Regions from separate parts of the Streptomyces sp. SLBN-8D4 genome, predicted to be linked through region 3. Evidence: riboswitches for the same ligand, from Rfam matches in the RefSeq annotation. Region 3 holds a riboswitch; each other region holds the start of a gene.
The links. Region 3 has a riboswitch for cobalamin ahead of RKD20_RS21575 (HoxN/HupN/NixA family nickel/cobalt transporter). Riboswitches for the same ligand answer to the same signal wherever they lie in the genome.
Positions count from the first base shown of each region.

Region 1: it holds a riboswitch for cobalamin, as region 3 does, so the genes downstream of both, RKD20_RS15130 (ribonucleoside-diphosphate reductase subunit alpha) here and RKD20_RS21575 (HoxN/HupN/NixA family nickel/cobalt transporter) in region 3, are expected to answer to the same signal.
Region 2: it holds a riboswitch for cobalamin, as region 3 does, so the genes downstream of both, RKD20_RS34110 (cobalamin biosynthesis protein) here and RKD20_RS21575 (HoxN/HupN/NixA family nickel/cobalt transporter) in region 3, are expected to answer to the same signal.

Region 1 covers NZ_JBMGQC010000001.1:3,427,566-3,432,970, forward strand. The annotation lists gene RKD20_RS15115 (DUF3311 domain-containing protein) at 1-210, shown strand, start outside; gene mctP (monocarboxylate uptake permease MctP) at 207-1,817, shown strand; gene RKD20_RS15125 (GNAT family N-acetyltransferase) at 1,891-2,388, shown strand; cobalamin riboswitch at 2,441-2,569, shown strand; gene RKD20_RS15130 (ribonucleoside-diphosphate reductase subunit alpha) at 2,696-5,086, shown strand; gene RKD20_RS15135 (ribonucleotide-diphosphate reductase subunit beta) at 5,143-5,405, shown strand, end outside.
Region 2 covers NZ_JBMGQC010000001.1:7,509,437-7,514,841, reverse strand. The annotation lists gene RKD20_RS34125 (lysozyme) at 1-379, shown strand, start outside; gene RKD20_RS34120 (anion permease) at 533-1,771, shown strand; gene RKD20_RS34115 (hypothetical protein) at 1,801-2,022, shown strand; cobalamin riboswitch at 2,153-2,292, shown strand; gene RKD20_RS34110 (cobalamin biosynthesis protein) at 2,394-3,335, shown strand; gene RKD20_RS34105 (cobyric acid synthase) at 3,332-4,825, shown strand; partial or broken gene cobN (cobaltochelatase subunit CobN) at 4,822-5,405, shown strand, end outside.
Region 3 covers NZ_JBMGQC010000001.1:4,785,170-4,790,574, reverse strand. The annotation lists gene RKD20_RS21600 (HGGxSTG domain-containing protein) at 1-169, opposite strand, end outside; gene RKD20_RS21595 (ATP-binding protein) at 285-824, opposite strand; gene RKD20_RS21590 (helix-turn-helix domain-containing protein) at 1,041-1,922, shown strand; gene RKD20_RS21585 (DUF397 domain-containing protein) at 1,926-2,111, shown strand; gene RKD20_RS21580 (ArsR/SmtB family transcription factor) at 2,327-2,674, opposite strand; cobalamin riboswitch at 2,756-2,961, shown strand; gene RKD20_RS21575 (HoxN/HupN/NixA family nickel/cobalt transporter) at 2,991-4,091, shown strand; gene RKD20_RS21570 (nucleoside hydrolase) at 4,108-5,070, opposite strand; gene thrS (threonine--tRNA ligase) at 5,109-5,405, opposite strand, start outside.

The DNA.
Region 1 (5,405 bases), 1.4 Mb from region 3:
ATGCGGGTGGTCATCGCCCTCTGCCTGCTCGCCCCGTTCGTGGCGATGCTGTGGGTCGGCTCGTACGCCAAGGCCGACCCCACGTTCATCGGCATCCCGTTCTTCTACTGGTACCAGATGCTGTGGGTGCTGATCTCCACCGCGCTGACGATGACCGCCTACCAGCTCTGGCAGCGTGACCAGCGCGCCCGTCGGGGAGGTACCAAGTGAACGACGGCGTCAACGGCGTGGCTCTCACCGTCTTCATCCTCTTCTTCCTGGCCGTCACGGTCCTGGGCTTCCTGGCCGCCCGCTGGCGCAAGGCCGAGAACGAGCACAGCCTCGACGAATGGGGCCTGGGGGGCCGGTCGTTCGGCACCTGGGTCACCTGGTTCCTGCTGGGCGGCGACCTCTACACGGCGTACACCTTCGTCGCGGTGCCCGCGGCGATCTACGCGGCGGGCGCGGCCGGCTTCTTCGCGGTGCCGTACACCATCCTGGTCTACCCGCTCATCTTCACGTTCCTGCCCCGCCTGTGGTCGGTCTCCCACAAGCACGGGTACGTGACGACCTCGGACTTCGTGCGCGGCCGCTTCGGCTCCAAGGGCCTGTCGCTGGCGGTGGCGGTCACCGGCATCCTCGCGACCATGCCGTACATCGCGCTCCAACTGGTCGGTATCCAGGCGGTTCTCGACGTCATGGGTGTCGGCGGCGGCGAGAACACCAACTGGTTCGTCAAGGACCTGCCGCTGCTGATCGCGTTCGGTGTCCTCGCGGCCTACACCTACTCCTCGGGCCTGCGCGCCCCCGCGCTGATCGCGTTCGTGAAGGACACGCTGATCTACATCGTCATCGCGGTGGCGATCATCTACATCCCGATCAAGCTGGGCGGCTTCGACGATGTCTTCGGCGCGGCGAGCGAGAAGTACACGGCGGCCAAGGCGGGCGGACTGGTTCCGCTGGAGGCGGGCCAATGGACCTACGCCACGCTGGCGTTGGGCTCCGCGCTCGCCCTCTTCATGTACCCGCACTCGATCACCGCGACGCTCTCCTCGCGCAGCCGTGAGGTGATCCGCCGCAACACCACGATCCTGCCGCTGTACTCCCTGATGCTGGGCCTGCTCGCGCTGCTCGGCTTCATGGCGATCGCGGCCGGGGTCAAGGTCACCAACCCTCAGTTGGCGATCCCGCAGCTCTTCGAGGACATGTTCCCCGACTGGTTCGCGGGCGTGGCCTTCGCGGCGATCGGCATCGGCGCGCTGGTCCCTGCGGCCATCATGTCGATCGCGGCCGCGAACCTCTTCACCCGCAACATCTACAAGGACTTCATCAAGCCGGACGCGACGCCGGCGCAGGAGACCAAGGTCTCCAAGCTGGTCTCGCTCCTGGTGAAGGTCGGTGCCCTGGTCTTCGTCCTCACCATGGACAAGACGGTGGCCATCAACTTCCAGCTCCTGGGCGGCATCTGGATCCTGCAGACCTTCCCGGCCCTGGTCGGCGGCCTGTTCACCCGCTGGTTCCACCGCTGGGCCCTGCTCGCAGGCTGGGCGGTCGGCATGATCTACGGCACGGCCGCCGCGTACGGAGTCGCCTCTCCGACCCAGAAGCACTTCGGTGGCTCGGCGAAGGAGATCCCGGGCATCGGCGAGATCGGCTACATCGGCCTGACGGCGTTCGTGCTCAACGTCGTCGTCACGGTGGTCCTGACCTTCGTACTGAAGGCGCTGAAGGCCCCCGACGGCGTGGACGAGACCAGCCCGGAGGACTACACGGCGGACGCGGGCGACCCGGGGGTCGAAGTGGAACTCCCGCCGGCCACCGCGAGTACGACCCACTAGTCACGGTGTGCACGGGCCGTCGGAGTTCTCGTCCGGCGGCCCGTTGTCGTACCCGTCGTGCACACTCACCCGCATGGACTTCCTGATTCGCCCCGCGGTGCCCGCCGACCACGAACGCCTCGGCGAGATCACCGCCCAGGCCTACCTCCAGGACGGGCTTCTCCTGTTCGGTGACAGCGACTGGTATTTCGAAGAACTCAAGGACGTGGCCAAGAGGGCGTCCGCCGCTGACGTCCTGGTGGCCACGGAGAACGACGACATCCTCGGCGGAGTCACCTTCGTCCCCTCCGGCGGCCCCCTGGCCGACCTCGCCCGCCCCGGAGAGGCGGAGATCCGCATGCTCGCGGTGGCTCACGCGGCCCGCGGCAGAGGCGTGGGACAAGCCCTCGTCCAGGCCTGTGTCGACCGCGCGACCGCCACGGCCACAGGCGTCGTCCTGTGCACCCAGCCCACGATGCACAGCGCCCACCGCATCTACGAACGCCTCGGATTCGTCCGCGTCCCCGAGCGCGACTGGAAGCCGATACCCGGCGACGACTTCACGCTTCTCACGTACAAGTTGACGCTCTGAAGTCGCCGCGACACAACATATGGGCCTGCTTCTCCCACCCGGCACAAGATGTATGCTCATGCTCGCTGTCGCCGCAGGGGAATCCGGTGCGAATCCGGAACTGTCCCGCAACGGTGTACTCATGCGTGCATAAGCGCACATGAGAGTCAGTCCGAGGACCTGTCGACAGCGTGCCCGTGCCATACCGGCCCGGGTGTCATGACGTCCGGGCCTCGTGGAATGGGCCGGTGGACGCGACGCCGTGCGCGCTCGTGTGCTGCCCCCTGCCCTCCGCAAGGCCTCCGTGCCCAGCGAGGGAGAGCCCCACGTGACCATCGCGCCAGCCGACCCGGCTTCAGCGACCACCCCGGTGGACGAGGACGGTCCCGGAACCGCGTTGCTGCGGACCCTGACCGCGCTGACCGCCGACCTCCCCGACGCCGACCCCGGGCGGGTCGCCGCCGCCGCGCTGCGCGGCCGGTCCGCGCGGGGGGCCTCCGCCGAGAGGATCGCGGAGTTGCGCGAGCTGGCCACCGAGGCGGCGGCCGGCCTCATCTCCGAGGACCCCGCCTACAGCAGGCTGGCCGCCCGGCTGCTGACCGTCTCCATCGCCGCCGAGGCCGCCTCACAGGGCGTCACCTCGTTCACCGGGTCGGTCGCCGTCGGCCACCGCGAGGGCCTCATCGCCGACCGGACCGCCGAGTTCGTGCGGGTCCACGCCGAGCGGCTCGACGCACTGGTCGACACCGAGGCCGACGACCGCTTCGGCTACTTCGGGCTGCGCACCCTGTACAGCCGCTACCTCCTGCGCCACCCGATCACCCGCAAGGTCATCGAGACGCCCCAGCACTTCATGCTCCGGGTGGCGTCCGGCCTCGCCGAGGACACTGTGGTCAATTCAAAAACGGGCGTCCACGCCCTGGACGAAGTCGCCGCGCTCTACCGGCTCATGAGCCGCCTCGACTACCTCCCCTCCTCCCCCACCCTCTTCAACTCCGGCACCCGGCACCCCCAGATGTCGTCCTGCTACCTCCTCGACTCCCCGAAGGACGAGCTCGACTCCATCTACGACCGCTACCACCAGGTCGCCAACCTCTCGAAGCATGCCGGCGGCATCGGCATCTCGTACTCCCGTATCCGCAGCCGCGGTTCGCTGATCCGCGGCACCAACGGGCACTCCAACGGCATCGTCCCGTTCCTGAAGACCCTCGACGCCTCGGTCGCCGCCGTGAACCAGGGTGGCCGGCGCAAGGGCGCGGCCGCGGTCTATCTGGAGACCTGGCACTCGGACATCGAGGAGTTCCTGGAGCTCAGGGACAACACCGGTGAGGACGCCCGCCGTACGCACAACCTGAACCTCGCGCACTGGATCCCGGACGAGTTCATGCGCCGGGTGAACGCGGACGCCGAGTGGTCCCTCTTCTCGCCCGCCGACGTGCCCGAGCTGGTCGACCTGTGGGGCGAGGAGTTCGACGCGGCCTACCGCAAGGCCGAGGCGGCGGGTCTCGCGCGCAGGACCATCCCGGCCCGTGACCTCTACGGGCGCATGATGCGCACCCTCGCGCAGACCGGCAACGGCTGGATGACCTTCAAGGACGCCGCCAACCGCACGGCCAACCAGACGGCGCTGCCCGGCCACACCGTGCACTCCTCCAACCTCTGCACGGAGATCCTGGAGGTCACGGACGACGGGGAGACGGCGGTCTGCAACCTGGGGTCCGTGAACCTCGGCGCGTTCGTCGACACGACGAGCGGCGACATCGACTGGGAGCGGCTGGACGCCACCGTCCGCACCGCCGTCACCTTCCTCGACCGGGTCGTCGACATCAACTTCTACCCGACCGAGCAGGCCGGGCGGTCCAACGCCAAGTGGCGTCCCGTCGGCCTCGGCGCGATGGGCCTCCAGGACGTCTTCTTCAAGCTGCGCCTGCCCTTCGACTCCCCCGAGGCCAAGGCGCTGTCCACGCGGATCGCCGAGCGCATCATGCTCGCCGCCTACGAGGCCTCCGCCGACCTCGCCGAGCGCAGCGGTCCGCTGCCGGCCTGGGAGAAGACGCGTACGGCACAGGGTGTGCTGCACCCGGACCACTACGCCACCGACCTCGCCTGGCCCGAGCGCTGGGCGGCCCTGCGCGAGCGCATGGCCGGCACGGGTCTGCGCAACAGCCTCCTGCTCGCCATCGCGCCCACCGCCACCATCGCCTCGATCGCCGGCGTGTACGAGTGCATCGAGCCGCAGGTCTCCAACCTCTTCAAGCGCGAGACGCTGTCCGGCGAGTTCCTCCAGGTCAACTCTTACCTGGTGGCCGAGTTGAAGAAGCTCGGCGTCTGGGACGCCCGCACCCGTGAGGCGCTGCGGGACGCGAACGGCTCGGTGCAGGGCTTCGCGTGGATCCCGGAGGACGTACGGGCGTTGTACCGCACGGCGTGGGAGATCCCGCAGCGCGGTCTGATCGACATGGCGGCGGCGCGGACCCCGTTCCTCGACCAGTCCCAGTCCCTGAACCTCTTCCTGGAGACGCCGACGATCGGCAAGCTCTCCTCGATGTACGCGTACGCCTGGAAGTCCGGGCTGAAGACGACGTACTACCTGCGCTCGCGCCCGGCGACCCGTATCGCCCGCGCGGCTCAGGCGACGGTTCCCGTCCAGCCGACGGCCCCGGAAGACGCCGTCGCCTGCTCCCTGGAAAACCCCGAGTCCTGCGAGGCCTGCCAGTAATGCCCACCCGTCGCCCGACCACCGCCCCTGAAGGACAGCGCTTCGCGCCGACTGACATGGCTGCCAAGAACCTTCTAGACCCGGGCTTCGAGCTGACCCTCCGCCCGATGCGCTACCCGGACTTCTACGAGCGCTACCGGGACGCCATCAAGAACACCTGGACCGTCGAGGAGGTCGACCTCCACTCGGACGTCACCGACCTCGCGAAGCTCAGCCCCGCCGAGCAGCACCTGATCGGCCGGCTGGTCGCGTTCTTCGCCACAGGCGACTCGATCGTGGCGAACAACCTGGTGCTGACCCTCTACAAGCACATCAACTC
Region 2 (5,405 bases), 2.7 Mb from region 3:
CGGCTGGACGCTGCCGCCCGCGCTCGACATCGAATACAACCCGTACGACAAGAAGCACAAGTGCTACCGGATGAGCAAGGCGGAGCTGGTCGGCTGGATCAGGTCGTTCAGCGACGAGGTCAGGCGGCTCACCGGGCGCCGGCCGGTCATCTACACGACCGCCCACTGGTGGAACACGTGCACGGGCGGCAGCGGCGCCTTCGCCTCGGACCACGCGCTGTGGGTGGCCCGCTACCGCTCGGCGGACGCGGGACCGCTGCCCGGCGGATGGTCGTACTGGACGATCTGGCAGTACGACAACAGCGGCAGCCTGCCGGGTGACCAGAATCTCTTCAACGGGTCGGCGCGGCAGCTGAAGAGGTTCGCGGCCGGGTCGTAGCCATGGGGCACATGGGACGTACGGGGGCGGCGGGGTTCGGCGAAGCCAAGGGCGAAGATTCCGGTCACTGTGCGGCCCGCCCCAGTTCACCTTCCGTTCATCCAGGTTACCTACGTTCAACATGCCAATGACCTCGAACGATTGCCTGGGTAAATGGAAAACTTCTCGCTGATCCTCGCGATTGTGGTTGTCACCGCACTCGCGTTCGATTTCACGAACGGTTTTCACGACACCGCCAACGCGATGGCCACCACCATCTCGACCGGTGCACTCAAGCCCAAGGTCGCGGTGGCCATGTCCGCCGTGCTGAACCTTGTGGGCGCCTTCCTCTCGGTGGAGGTCGCCAACACGATCTCCAAGGGTCTCGTCGACGAGACCGGCATCCGTCCCGAGGTCATCTTCGCCGCCCTGGTCGGCGCGATCCTCTGGAACCTGCTGACCTGGCTGGTGGGACTGCCCTCCAGCTCCTCGCACGCCCTCATGGGCGGTCTGATCGGCGCCACCATCGCCTCGGCGGGCATGGGCGCGGTGCACGGCGACGCGCTCGTCACCAAGGTCCTGATCCCGGCGATCGCGGCACCGATCGTCGCGGGCGTCGCCGCCATGCTGGCCACCCGGCTCTCCTACTCGCTGGGCAAGAAGGCCGACGGCAAGGCCGCCGCGAAGGGCTACCGCACCGGCCAGATCGCCTCGGCCGGACTGGTCTCGCTGGCCCACGGCACCAACGACGCGCAGAAGACGATGGGCATCATCACCCTCGCCCTGGTCGCCGGCGGCGCCGTCGCCCCCGACTCCGACCCGCCCACCTGGGTCATCCTCTCCGCGGGACTCGCCATCGCGCTCGGCACCTACCTGGGCGGCTGGCGCATCATCCGCACCATGGGCAAGGGCCTGACCGACCTTCAGCCGCAGCAGGGCTTCGCCGCCCAGACCAGCGCGGCCACGGTCATCCTGGCCTCGTCCCACCTCGGCTTCTCCCTGTCCACCACGCACGCCGTCTCCGGTTCGGTGATGGGCGCGGGCCTCGGCCGCAAGGGCGGGGTCGTCCGCTGGTCGACGGCCACCCGCATGCTCGTCGCCTGGGGCCTGACGCTCCCGGCGGCGGCCCTGGTGGGCGCCCTGGCCGAGTCGGTCACGGACCTCGGCGACTGGGGTACGGCGGTCGTGGCGGTCTTCCTCGTCGCCTCCAGCGCGGCGATCTGGAAGATCTCGCGGCGCGAGGTCGTGGACGCGTCGAACGTCAACGAGACCGACGAGCCGGCCGGCGTGGTGACCACGGCGATCGCAGCCGTGACCCCGCCGCCCACGGGCACAGTGACCGAGGACCTCACCGCCACGATTCCGGCCCCGCCCGTCACGACGGAACCGGCCGCCCCGCCGGCCGCCGTCTGAGCCCGCAGCACTAAGGAAGCAGCCTCACCATGAAGATCGACTGGGAAGCACTCGGCTCCGTCTTCGGCGTCAGCCTCGTCGTCACCGTGGGCCTCGTGGCCCTGTTCACCCTCGGCATCATGGGCCTGTCCCGTCAGGAACGGGCCACGGCCCAGGGCGACTCGGCCGCTCTCGCGGTCACCGGCGCCTACGCCTGCTTCGCGGCGTGCGCGGCTGCGGTGGCGTACGGGATCTATCTGATCGTGGCCTGACGGCACTCCCGTCACTCGACGGCCGGGCGGGCACGGAACTGCAGGTTCCGTGCCCGCCCGGCCGTCTTCCATGACCGGCGGTGTGGGGTTCTGCACACTCCCCCGCCGCAGGTCAACAGCAAGTTGACGGGTCTCGAAGGCCCGTGGTGGACTGCCGGAGCCATATACGGCGGCAGGAGAGGAAGCCGGTGCGAATCCGGCGCGGTCCCGCCACTGTCACCGGGGTAGACACCCCCGGGAGCCAGGAACTCTCGCCGCCGGACTCGTCGAACCAGGGCGCGGACACCCTGAGTGAGGACATGACGCGATGCTCGCCTGCCGATCCACCAGCGCTACCAGGCACTTGAACGACCCCGCGATCGGCTGACCCGATGCGTGCCGATCGCGTTTTCGCGTACGGCGCCGCCGCCGGTCTGATCGGTGACCTTCTGTTCGGTGACCCACGTCGTGGGCACCCGGTCGCCGCGTTCGGGCGGGCCGCCGGTGCCGTGGAGCGGGTGCTGTGGCGGGACCACCGCGGGTGGGGCGTGCTGCACACCGCCGTGTGCGTGGGGGGTTCCCTGGGGCTCGGGGCCGTCGCGGAGCATGTCGTACGTCCGTCCCGTACCGCTTCCGTCGCGCTCACCGCGGCCGCCACCTGGGCCGTCGTGGGCGGGACTTCACTCGCGCGGGAGGCCCGGGTCATCGGGCGGGCGCTGGAGGCCGGGGACGTCGAGGCGGCCCGGGACCGGCTGCCTCATCTGTGTGGGCGCGACCCGCAGGCTCTCGATGCTGACGGGATCGCCCGGGCCGTGGTGGAGTCCGTCGCCGAGAACACCTCCGACGCCGTCGTGGGGGCGCTCGTGTGGGGTGCCGTCGGCGGGGTGCCGGGGCTGCTCGGGTTCCGGGCCGTGAACACGCTCGACGCCATGGTGGGGCACAAGTCGCCCCGGTACAGGCGTTTCGGGTGGGCTTCGGCCCGGCTCGACGACCTCGCCGGGTGGCCGGGGGCGCGGCTGACCGCCGTACTGGCCGCCCTGGCCGGTGACCGTCCCCGGGGTGCCGTGCGGGCCTGGCGGGAGGACGCGCACCGGCATCCGAGTCCCAACGCCGGGCCCGTGGAGGCCTCGTTCGCGGGGGCGCTGGGGGTCCGGCTCGGGGGGACCCTGTCGTACGCGGGGCGGGTCGAGCACCGGCCGGTGCTGCATCAGGAGGGGCGCGCCGTCGCCACCCGCGACATCGAGCGCGCGGTACGGCTGTCGCGGCGCGTCGGACTGCTCGCGCTCGGCGTCGGTGTCGCCGCGCGGGCCTTCGTGAAGGGGCGTACGGCATGAGTGGCGGGGGTCTTCTGGTCGCCGGCACCACCTCCGACGCCGGCAAGAGTGTCGTCACCGCCGGGATCTGCCGGTGGCTGGTGCGGCAGGGGGTGAAGGTCGCGCCGTTCAAGGCGCAGAACATGTCCCTCAACTCGTTCGTGACGAAGGAGGGCGCGGAGATCGGGCGGGCGCAGGCCATGCAGGCGCAGGCCTGCCGGGTCGAGCCGACCGCGCAGATGAATCCCGTGCTGCTCAAGCCCGGTGGCGAACAGAGCAGCCAGGTCGTGCTGCTCGGGAAGCCTGTGGGCGAGCTGAGTGCTCGTGGGTATCACGGGGGGCGGCAGCAGCAGTTGCTCGGGACCGTGCTCGACTGTCTCGCCGAGTTGCGGGGCACGTATGACGCGGTGATCTGTGAGGGGGCCGGCAGCCCGGCCGAGATCAACCTGCGGCGGACCGACATCGTCAACATGGGCATCGCCCGCAATGCCCGCATTCCGGTGCTTGTCGTCGGTGACATCGACCGCGGTGGGGTCTTCGCCTCGTTCTTCGGGACCGTCGCGCTGCTCAGCCCCGAGGATCAGGCGCTCGTCGCCGGGTTTCTCGTCAACAAGTTCCGGGGGGACGTCTCACTGCTGGAACCCGGGCTCGACATGCTCCACGGACTCACCGGGCGGCACACCTACGGCGTTCTGCCCTTCCGGCACGGGCTCGGGATCGACGAGGAGGACGGGATGGGGGTCCGGAACTCCCAGGCCTCCGCCCCGGTGGGCGAGGATGTGCTGCGGGTGGCCGTGTGCGCGATTCCGCTCATGTCGAACTTCACCGACGTCGACGCGCTCGCCGCCGAACCCGGTGTCGTCGTGCGGTTCGTGGACCGGCCGGAGGAACTGGCCGACGCCGACCTCGTCATCGTTCCGGGGACCCGGGGGACCGTCCGCGCGCTGGACTGGTTGCACGAGCGTGGGCTCGCCCACGCCCTCGTCCGAAGGGCCGCGGAAGGGCGGCCGGTCCTCGGCGTCTGCGGCGGCTTCCAGATCCTCGGCGAGCACATCGAGGACGAGGTCGAGAGCCGGCAGGGGCACGTCGAGGGGCTCGGGGTCCTTCCCGTGCGGGTGCGGTTCGCCCGCGAGAAGACCCTCACCCGGCCGGTGGGGGAAGCCCTCGGGGAGCACGTCGAGGGGTACGAGATCCATCACGGGGTCGCTGAAGTCCAAGGCGGAGACGCCTTCCTGGACGGCTGCCGGGTCGGCCAGACCTGGGGCACGCACTGGCACGGTTCGCTGGAGTCGGACGGCTTCCGGCGGGCCTTCCTGCGGGAGGTGGCGGCCGCCGCGGGCCGCCGGTTCGTACCGGCCCCCGACACCTCGTTCGCCGCGCTGCGCGAGGAGCAGCTCGACCGGCTCGGCGACCTGATCGAACAGCACGCGGACACGGACGCGCTGTGGCGGCTCATCGAGTCCGGCGCGCCACAAGGACTGCCCTTCATTCCACCGGGAGCGCCCGCATGAGCACAGTGTTGTTGTTGTCCACCGCCGACACGGACCTGTTGGCGGCCCGGGCCGCTTCCGGTGCCTCGTACCGGATCGGGAACCCGACCCGGGTCGATGTCGCGCAGGAGCTGCCCGCGCTGGTCGAGGGCGCGGACATCGCCGTCGTACGGCTGCTCGGCGGCAAGCGGGCCTGGGAGGACGGGCTCGCCGCGCTGAAGGCTTCCGGTGTCCCGACCGTGCTGCTCGGCGGCGAGACCGTGCCGGACGCGGAGTTGATGGCCGAGTCGTCCGTGCCCGCGGGCGTGGTCGCGGAGGCGCTGAAGTACCTCGTCGAGGGCGGCCCCGAGAACCTGGAGGAACTGGCCCGGTTCCTCTCCGACACCGTGCTGCTGACCGGCGAGGGGTTCGTCGAGCCGCGGAAGATGCCGGAGTACGGCGTCCACGGCTCCTGCGCGCGGGAGAGTGGCCGGCCGACCGTCGGTGTGCTCTTCTACCGGGCCCATGAACTCAGCGGCAACACCGGCTTCGTGGACACCCTGTGCGAGGCGATCGAGGCGAAGGGCGCCAACGCCCTTCCCGTCTACTGCGGTTCGCTGCG
Region 3 (5,405 bases):
AGCGCTTCTTACGTATCGTGCGCTTCTTCTCTTTGGCCTCCTTCTCCTTGCGCTGCGCCACTCCGTACGCCGACCACGAGCCTTGATGGACTGGGCAGCGGGAGGTGCCGGACACGACCTTCCTTTGACACCGCCCGCCTGTCTTCGTTCGTGCGCCACACTTCGCCATGCCTTCTCCCTCGTCTGATGCGCAGTGCTCAGGGCGCTAGGCACCGTGACGCGCTCTCTCGTCACTGCGAAGGCGTGAACCGCGGCGAGTTGTAGTGCGCGGGCGCACCCTGCCGTCAGTGGCCGTGGGGCCCGATGCCGTTGTCGTTCGTTACTGGCGCGACCACCTGTGGAGAGAGCGTCGAGGCCGAGCCGTGGCTCTCACCGCCTCCGGACAGTTGCCCGTCGCGCTTCCTTGGGATGTCCAGTTCCGCCCATACGGTCTTGCCCACCGTGAGCCTCTCCACCGCCCAACGACCGGCCAATACGCGCACGATGAGCAGGCCCCGGCCGAACTGGTCGTCCGGCGAGGCCGGGTGGGCGTTGGGCAGGCGTTCCCCCCTCGGGTCGGTCACCACGACGCGGAGTGCCGTGTCCGAGAGGGACGTCTCGACACGGAAGAGGCGGTTTCGTAGGCAGCCGTGGAGCAACGCGTTCGTGCACAACTCGCTTGCCAGCAGCGCCGCGTCGCCGGCGAGGTCGGGATGGCCCCAGTCGGCGGCGAGCCCGGCGACGCGTCTGCGGGCGAGGGTGATGCTGCGGGGGTAGGGGGTGTAGCTGACCTCGTCGTGGCGGGCGTAGGGCTTGGGCGGGCCGGGAGGGCAGGTGTCGGTCACGGGGTCCTCCGGGGTGGGGGGAGTTGCGGTGGCTCCGCCGTGCGGGCGGCACGGTGCACTTCCGCCAACTCTCTGCACTGAGCGAGCGATCGAGCACTGACGGTAGTGGCCCGCTCACGGTGTGCACAAGCAGTCTCGGGGAAATATGTCTCCAGTTTCACTTGTGTTGTGACCACGGTGAACCACACACTGGCCACGATCAGGAGGTGACACGAAGTGTCCACAGGCCAGTTCACACGCGGCAGCCGCGTATCCACCGTCCTCGCACGCAAGTTGGGCGGTGAACTGCTGAGGCTCCGGGACCGGGCAGGCCTGACCCAGCCGCAGGCTGCGGAGGCGCTGTCGGCTACGGCCGCCAAAGTGGCCAAGATGGAGCGCGGGTGGGTGCCGTTCCGCGATCCTGACATCAAGATCCTGTGCGAGTTGTACGGCGTGACCGACCCGAAGGCCCTGGAGCGGTTGTTGAGCCTCGCCAGGACCGACCGGGAGCGTCGCAAGGCCAAGGGGTGGTGGAACCAGTACCCCGAGCTGCGTTCCCTGGTGGAGTACGTGGCCCTGGAGGACATTGCGACCGGCGTCCGGACCTGGCAAGGGGCCTTCGTCCCGGGTCTGCTGCAGACGCCGGACTATGCCAGGGCGCTGGCCATCGGCAATGCCGACTGGGACGAGCCGGGCGAGATCGAGCGCTTCGTGGAAGCGAAGATCGCACGGCAGGCGCGGCTGGCGGACGGCAGTCCGCTCGACCTGTGGGCCGTTGTCGGAGAGGGGGCACTACGTCAACTGGTCGGCGGACGTGAGGTCATGCGTGCCCAGCTGACACACCTGGTCGAGGCGTCCGGGCTTCCCAACGTCAAGGTGCAGGTGGTTCCGTTTCTCGCCGGCTCCCACCCCGGCATGACCAGCGCCTTCAGCGTCGTCTCCTTCGCCGAACCTGGTGCGATGGACGTGGTCTACATGGACACGACCTCGTCTACGCTGTGGCTGGAGAGCGAGGCGGACGCGGTCCGGCACAACACCAAGTTCGAGCGGATCGCCAGGAACGGACTCGTTCTTCACGACTCCGTCGAGCTGATCGAACGCATCCGCAAGGAGCTGTGAACCGTGCCGCACTTCGAGTTCGCCAAGTCCAGCCACAGCAGTGGGAACGGCGAGTGTGTCGAAGTCGCCCGCAACATCCCCATCACCGTCGCCGTCCGCGACTCCAAGACCCCCCACGGGCCGATACTCCGCGTCGTCCCCCACACCTGGACCACTTTCATACGGTCCCTGGACAGCCGCCGAAGCTGATCCACCCGCACCATGACCTGGACCGAAGCCGAGTACCTCCACCTCCTCCAGTCCAAGCGCCGCGCCTACGCCTGGGTGATGCGGCGCTATGGCGGCAGAGGCATGGCACTGGGCGATGAGCCGGATCCACGGGGCGCGCTACCCCGTCGAGCATCCCGAACCGACCGATCCGTCACCCGCGTACCGAACCGCCCTGTCCTGACCGGCCCAGCCTCTCAGGACACCTGCCCCAACAACCCCCGCACCGCCTCGTCCACCACCCGGTACCGCACCACGCGCCCCTCTTTCTCCCCCGCGACCACCCCCGCCGCCCGCAGCAGCCGCAGTGCCTGAGATACGGCCGGGTCGTTCATCCCCGTCGCGATCGCGAGGTCCGAGACCGCCAAGGGGCCGGTGCGGTGCAGGGCCAGGAGCAGGGCGAGGCGGTTCGGGTCGGCGAGGAGGGCGAAGCGGTCGGACCAGGTGCGGACGTGTCCCGGGTCGCCGATCGCGGCGATGGCGTCGCACACCCGGTGTCCGTCGATGGTGCGGCGGTCGGCTCGGTCGGCCGGGACGAGGTGCATGGGGCACATCCTCGCAGGCGGCCTTGTGTGATCTTCCATACCTGCGCAGGTGTGCAGCTATGCAGGAGCCCCCGCCCCCGCCTACGGTGGGCGGGCCGTGGTGCTCGGGAAACCGGTGACGACCCCTCAAAGGTCCATGCCGGTGCGGCCCTCGCCACTGTGATCGGGGAGTTTCCCTCCCACGTCCCCCGCGGGACAGCCACTGGCCGTCGTCATCAGGCCGGGAAGGCGGGCAGGGAAACGCACGACCCGTAAGCCAGGAGACCGGCCACGGCAGCTCACGCGTTCATCCACGAGGTGCTGGAGTGACCACCGTATGACCGACCCTGCCCTGCCCGACGCCGCCCAGCCCTCCGCCTCGTTCCGCTGGCGGCGCGAGGACACCGTCAGGACGGCCGGTCTGATGGCCGCGATAGCCGCCCTGCACGTCCTCGCCTTCGGCATCCTGTTCCTGCTGGTCGTCCCGGGGCACTACGAGGTCGGCGACAAGGCCTTCGGCATCGGCCTCGGCATCACCGCCTACACCCTCGGCATGCGGCACGCCTTCGACGCGGACCACATCGCCGCGATCGACAACACCACCCGCAAGCTGATGGCCGACGGCAAGCGGCCGGTGTCGGTGGGGTTCTGGTTCGCGCTCGGGCACTCCAGCGTGGTGGTCGTGCTCGCCGCGCTCATCGCGGGCGGCACCCAGCTCGCCGGCAAGGTCATGAACGAGGGGTCCGGCACCCACCAGGTCCTGGGCTTTCTCGGTACGACGATCTCAGGGACCTTCCTCTATCTCATCGCCGCCCTCAACCTGGTCGCCCTGGTCGGCATCCTGAAGGTCTTCCGGTCGATGCGGGCGGGGTCGTACGACGAGAAGGAGCTGGAACAGCACCTGGATTCCAGGGGCTTCATGAACCGGATCCTCGGGCGGCTCACCAAGTCCATCACCCGGCCGGGGCAGATGTTTCCGCTGGGCTTCCTCTTCGGGCTGGGCTTCGACACGGCGACCGAGGTGACGTTGATGGTGATGGCCGGGTCGGGTGCGGCCGCCGGTCTCCCCTGGTACGCGATCCTCTGCCTCCCCCTCCTCTTCGCCGCCGGAATGAGCCTGTTCGACACCCTCGACGGCACGTTCATGAACTTCGCCTACCAGTGGGCCTTCTCCAACCCCGTCCGCAAGGTCTTCTACAACCTCGCCATCACCGGACTGTCGATCGCGGTCGCCTTCTTCATCGGGACGATCGAGCTCGTCGGTGTCCTGCACGACAAGCTCGACCTCACCGACGCCCTCACCACCTGGATCGCCGACATCGACCTCGACAACGTCGGCTACGTCATCGTCGGCCTGTTCGTGGTGGTGTGGGCGGCGGCGATCGCCTACTGGCGGCTCGCGAAGGTGGAGCAGCGGTGGGGCGTCAGCAGTTCCTGAGGGGACCGGACCCGCGCTAGACCCCCTCCACCGCCGTCAGCCACAGCTTCACGTACCGCTCCACGTCGACGCCCAACCCCACGTCCACGAGGGTCACTTCACGCTCGCCCTCGTGGAGCTCGGACTCACCGGGACGGCGGCGGCGGTCGACGACGGTCTGGCCGCGGGTCGGGCCCGGGGCCAGGCTCACCTCCACCGGCAGCAGCTCGGTGGTCAGTCCGTCCGGGTCGACGACCGCGCAGACCGCGCCCGCGTCGCCGAGGCCGCCCGTGGGGGTGGGGTCGCCGGAGGTGGCGGGGTCGCGGTGGGCGAGGAGTTCGCCGGCCATGCGCAGGCTGGGCTCCGAACTGTCCCGCAGCCGCTGGACGTCGGCGGCCGGGACGACGACCCGCTCGAACACGTCCAGGCCGTACATCGTGATCGGTACCCCGGCGGTGAGCAGGACGGCGGCCGCCTCCGGGTCGTGCCAGACGTTGAACTCCGCGACCGGCGTGGCGTTCCCGGTCGCCACCGCGCCGCCCATGAAGACGATCCGCTCGATGTTCCGCACCACTTCGGGATGCGTACGAAGGAGCAGCGCGATGTTGGTGAGCGGCGCGGTCGGGATCAGCGTGACCGGTCGGGGCGAGGCCAGGATCTCCCGCCTGAGCAGGGTCACCGCGTCCACGTCCACCGCCACCCGGGTCGGCGCGGGCAGCCCCAGGTCGCCCATGCCGTCGAGGCCGTGCACGTGCTGCGCGGTGCGCACGGGCTCGATCAGCGGCCGCGCGGCACCCCGGGCGACCGGGATGTCACCGGCCCCGGCCTGCTCCAGGACGGTCAGCGTGTTGCGGACCACGCCGTCGACGTCGGTGTTCCCTGCGACACAGGTGACCGCGCGCAGGTCGATGCCGGGATGCCGTACGGCGAACAACAGGGCCAGGGCGTCGTCGACACCGGTGTCGCAGTCGATGATCACCGGGATGGGCTGACCGGTCACGGCGGGGGTCCTTTCGTCACTGGCGTACGGGACCGACCTTACGCAGCCGCCCAGAGTTCGGCCCCGCGATCACCGTCCCGGGCGCCGATCCGGTCCAGCAGCTCGTCGACCGGCACGGCTCCGGGCCTGCGGCCGTCCCGCAGTCGTACGGCCGCACTGCCGGCCTCGGCCTCCCGCTCGCCGATCACCGCCTGGTACGGCACGAGGCGCGCGGCGCGGACGCGGGCGCCGAGGGTGCCGTGGCCGGGGCCGGAGAGTTCGGCCCGGATGCCGCGCTCCTCGGCCCGCCGTACGACGTCGAGGGCCTGCTCCTCCTGGGCGTCGCCCACCGGCAG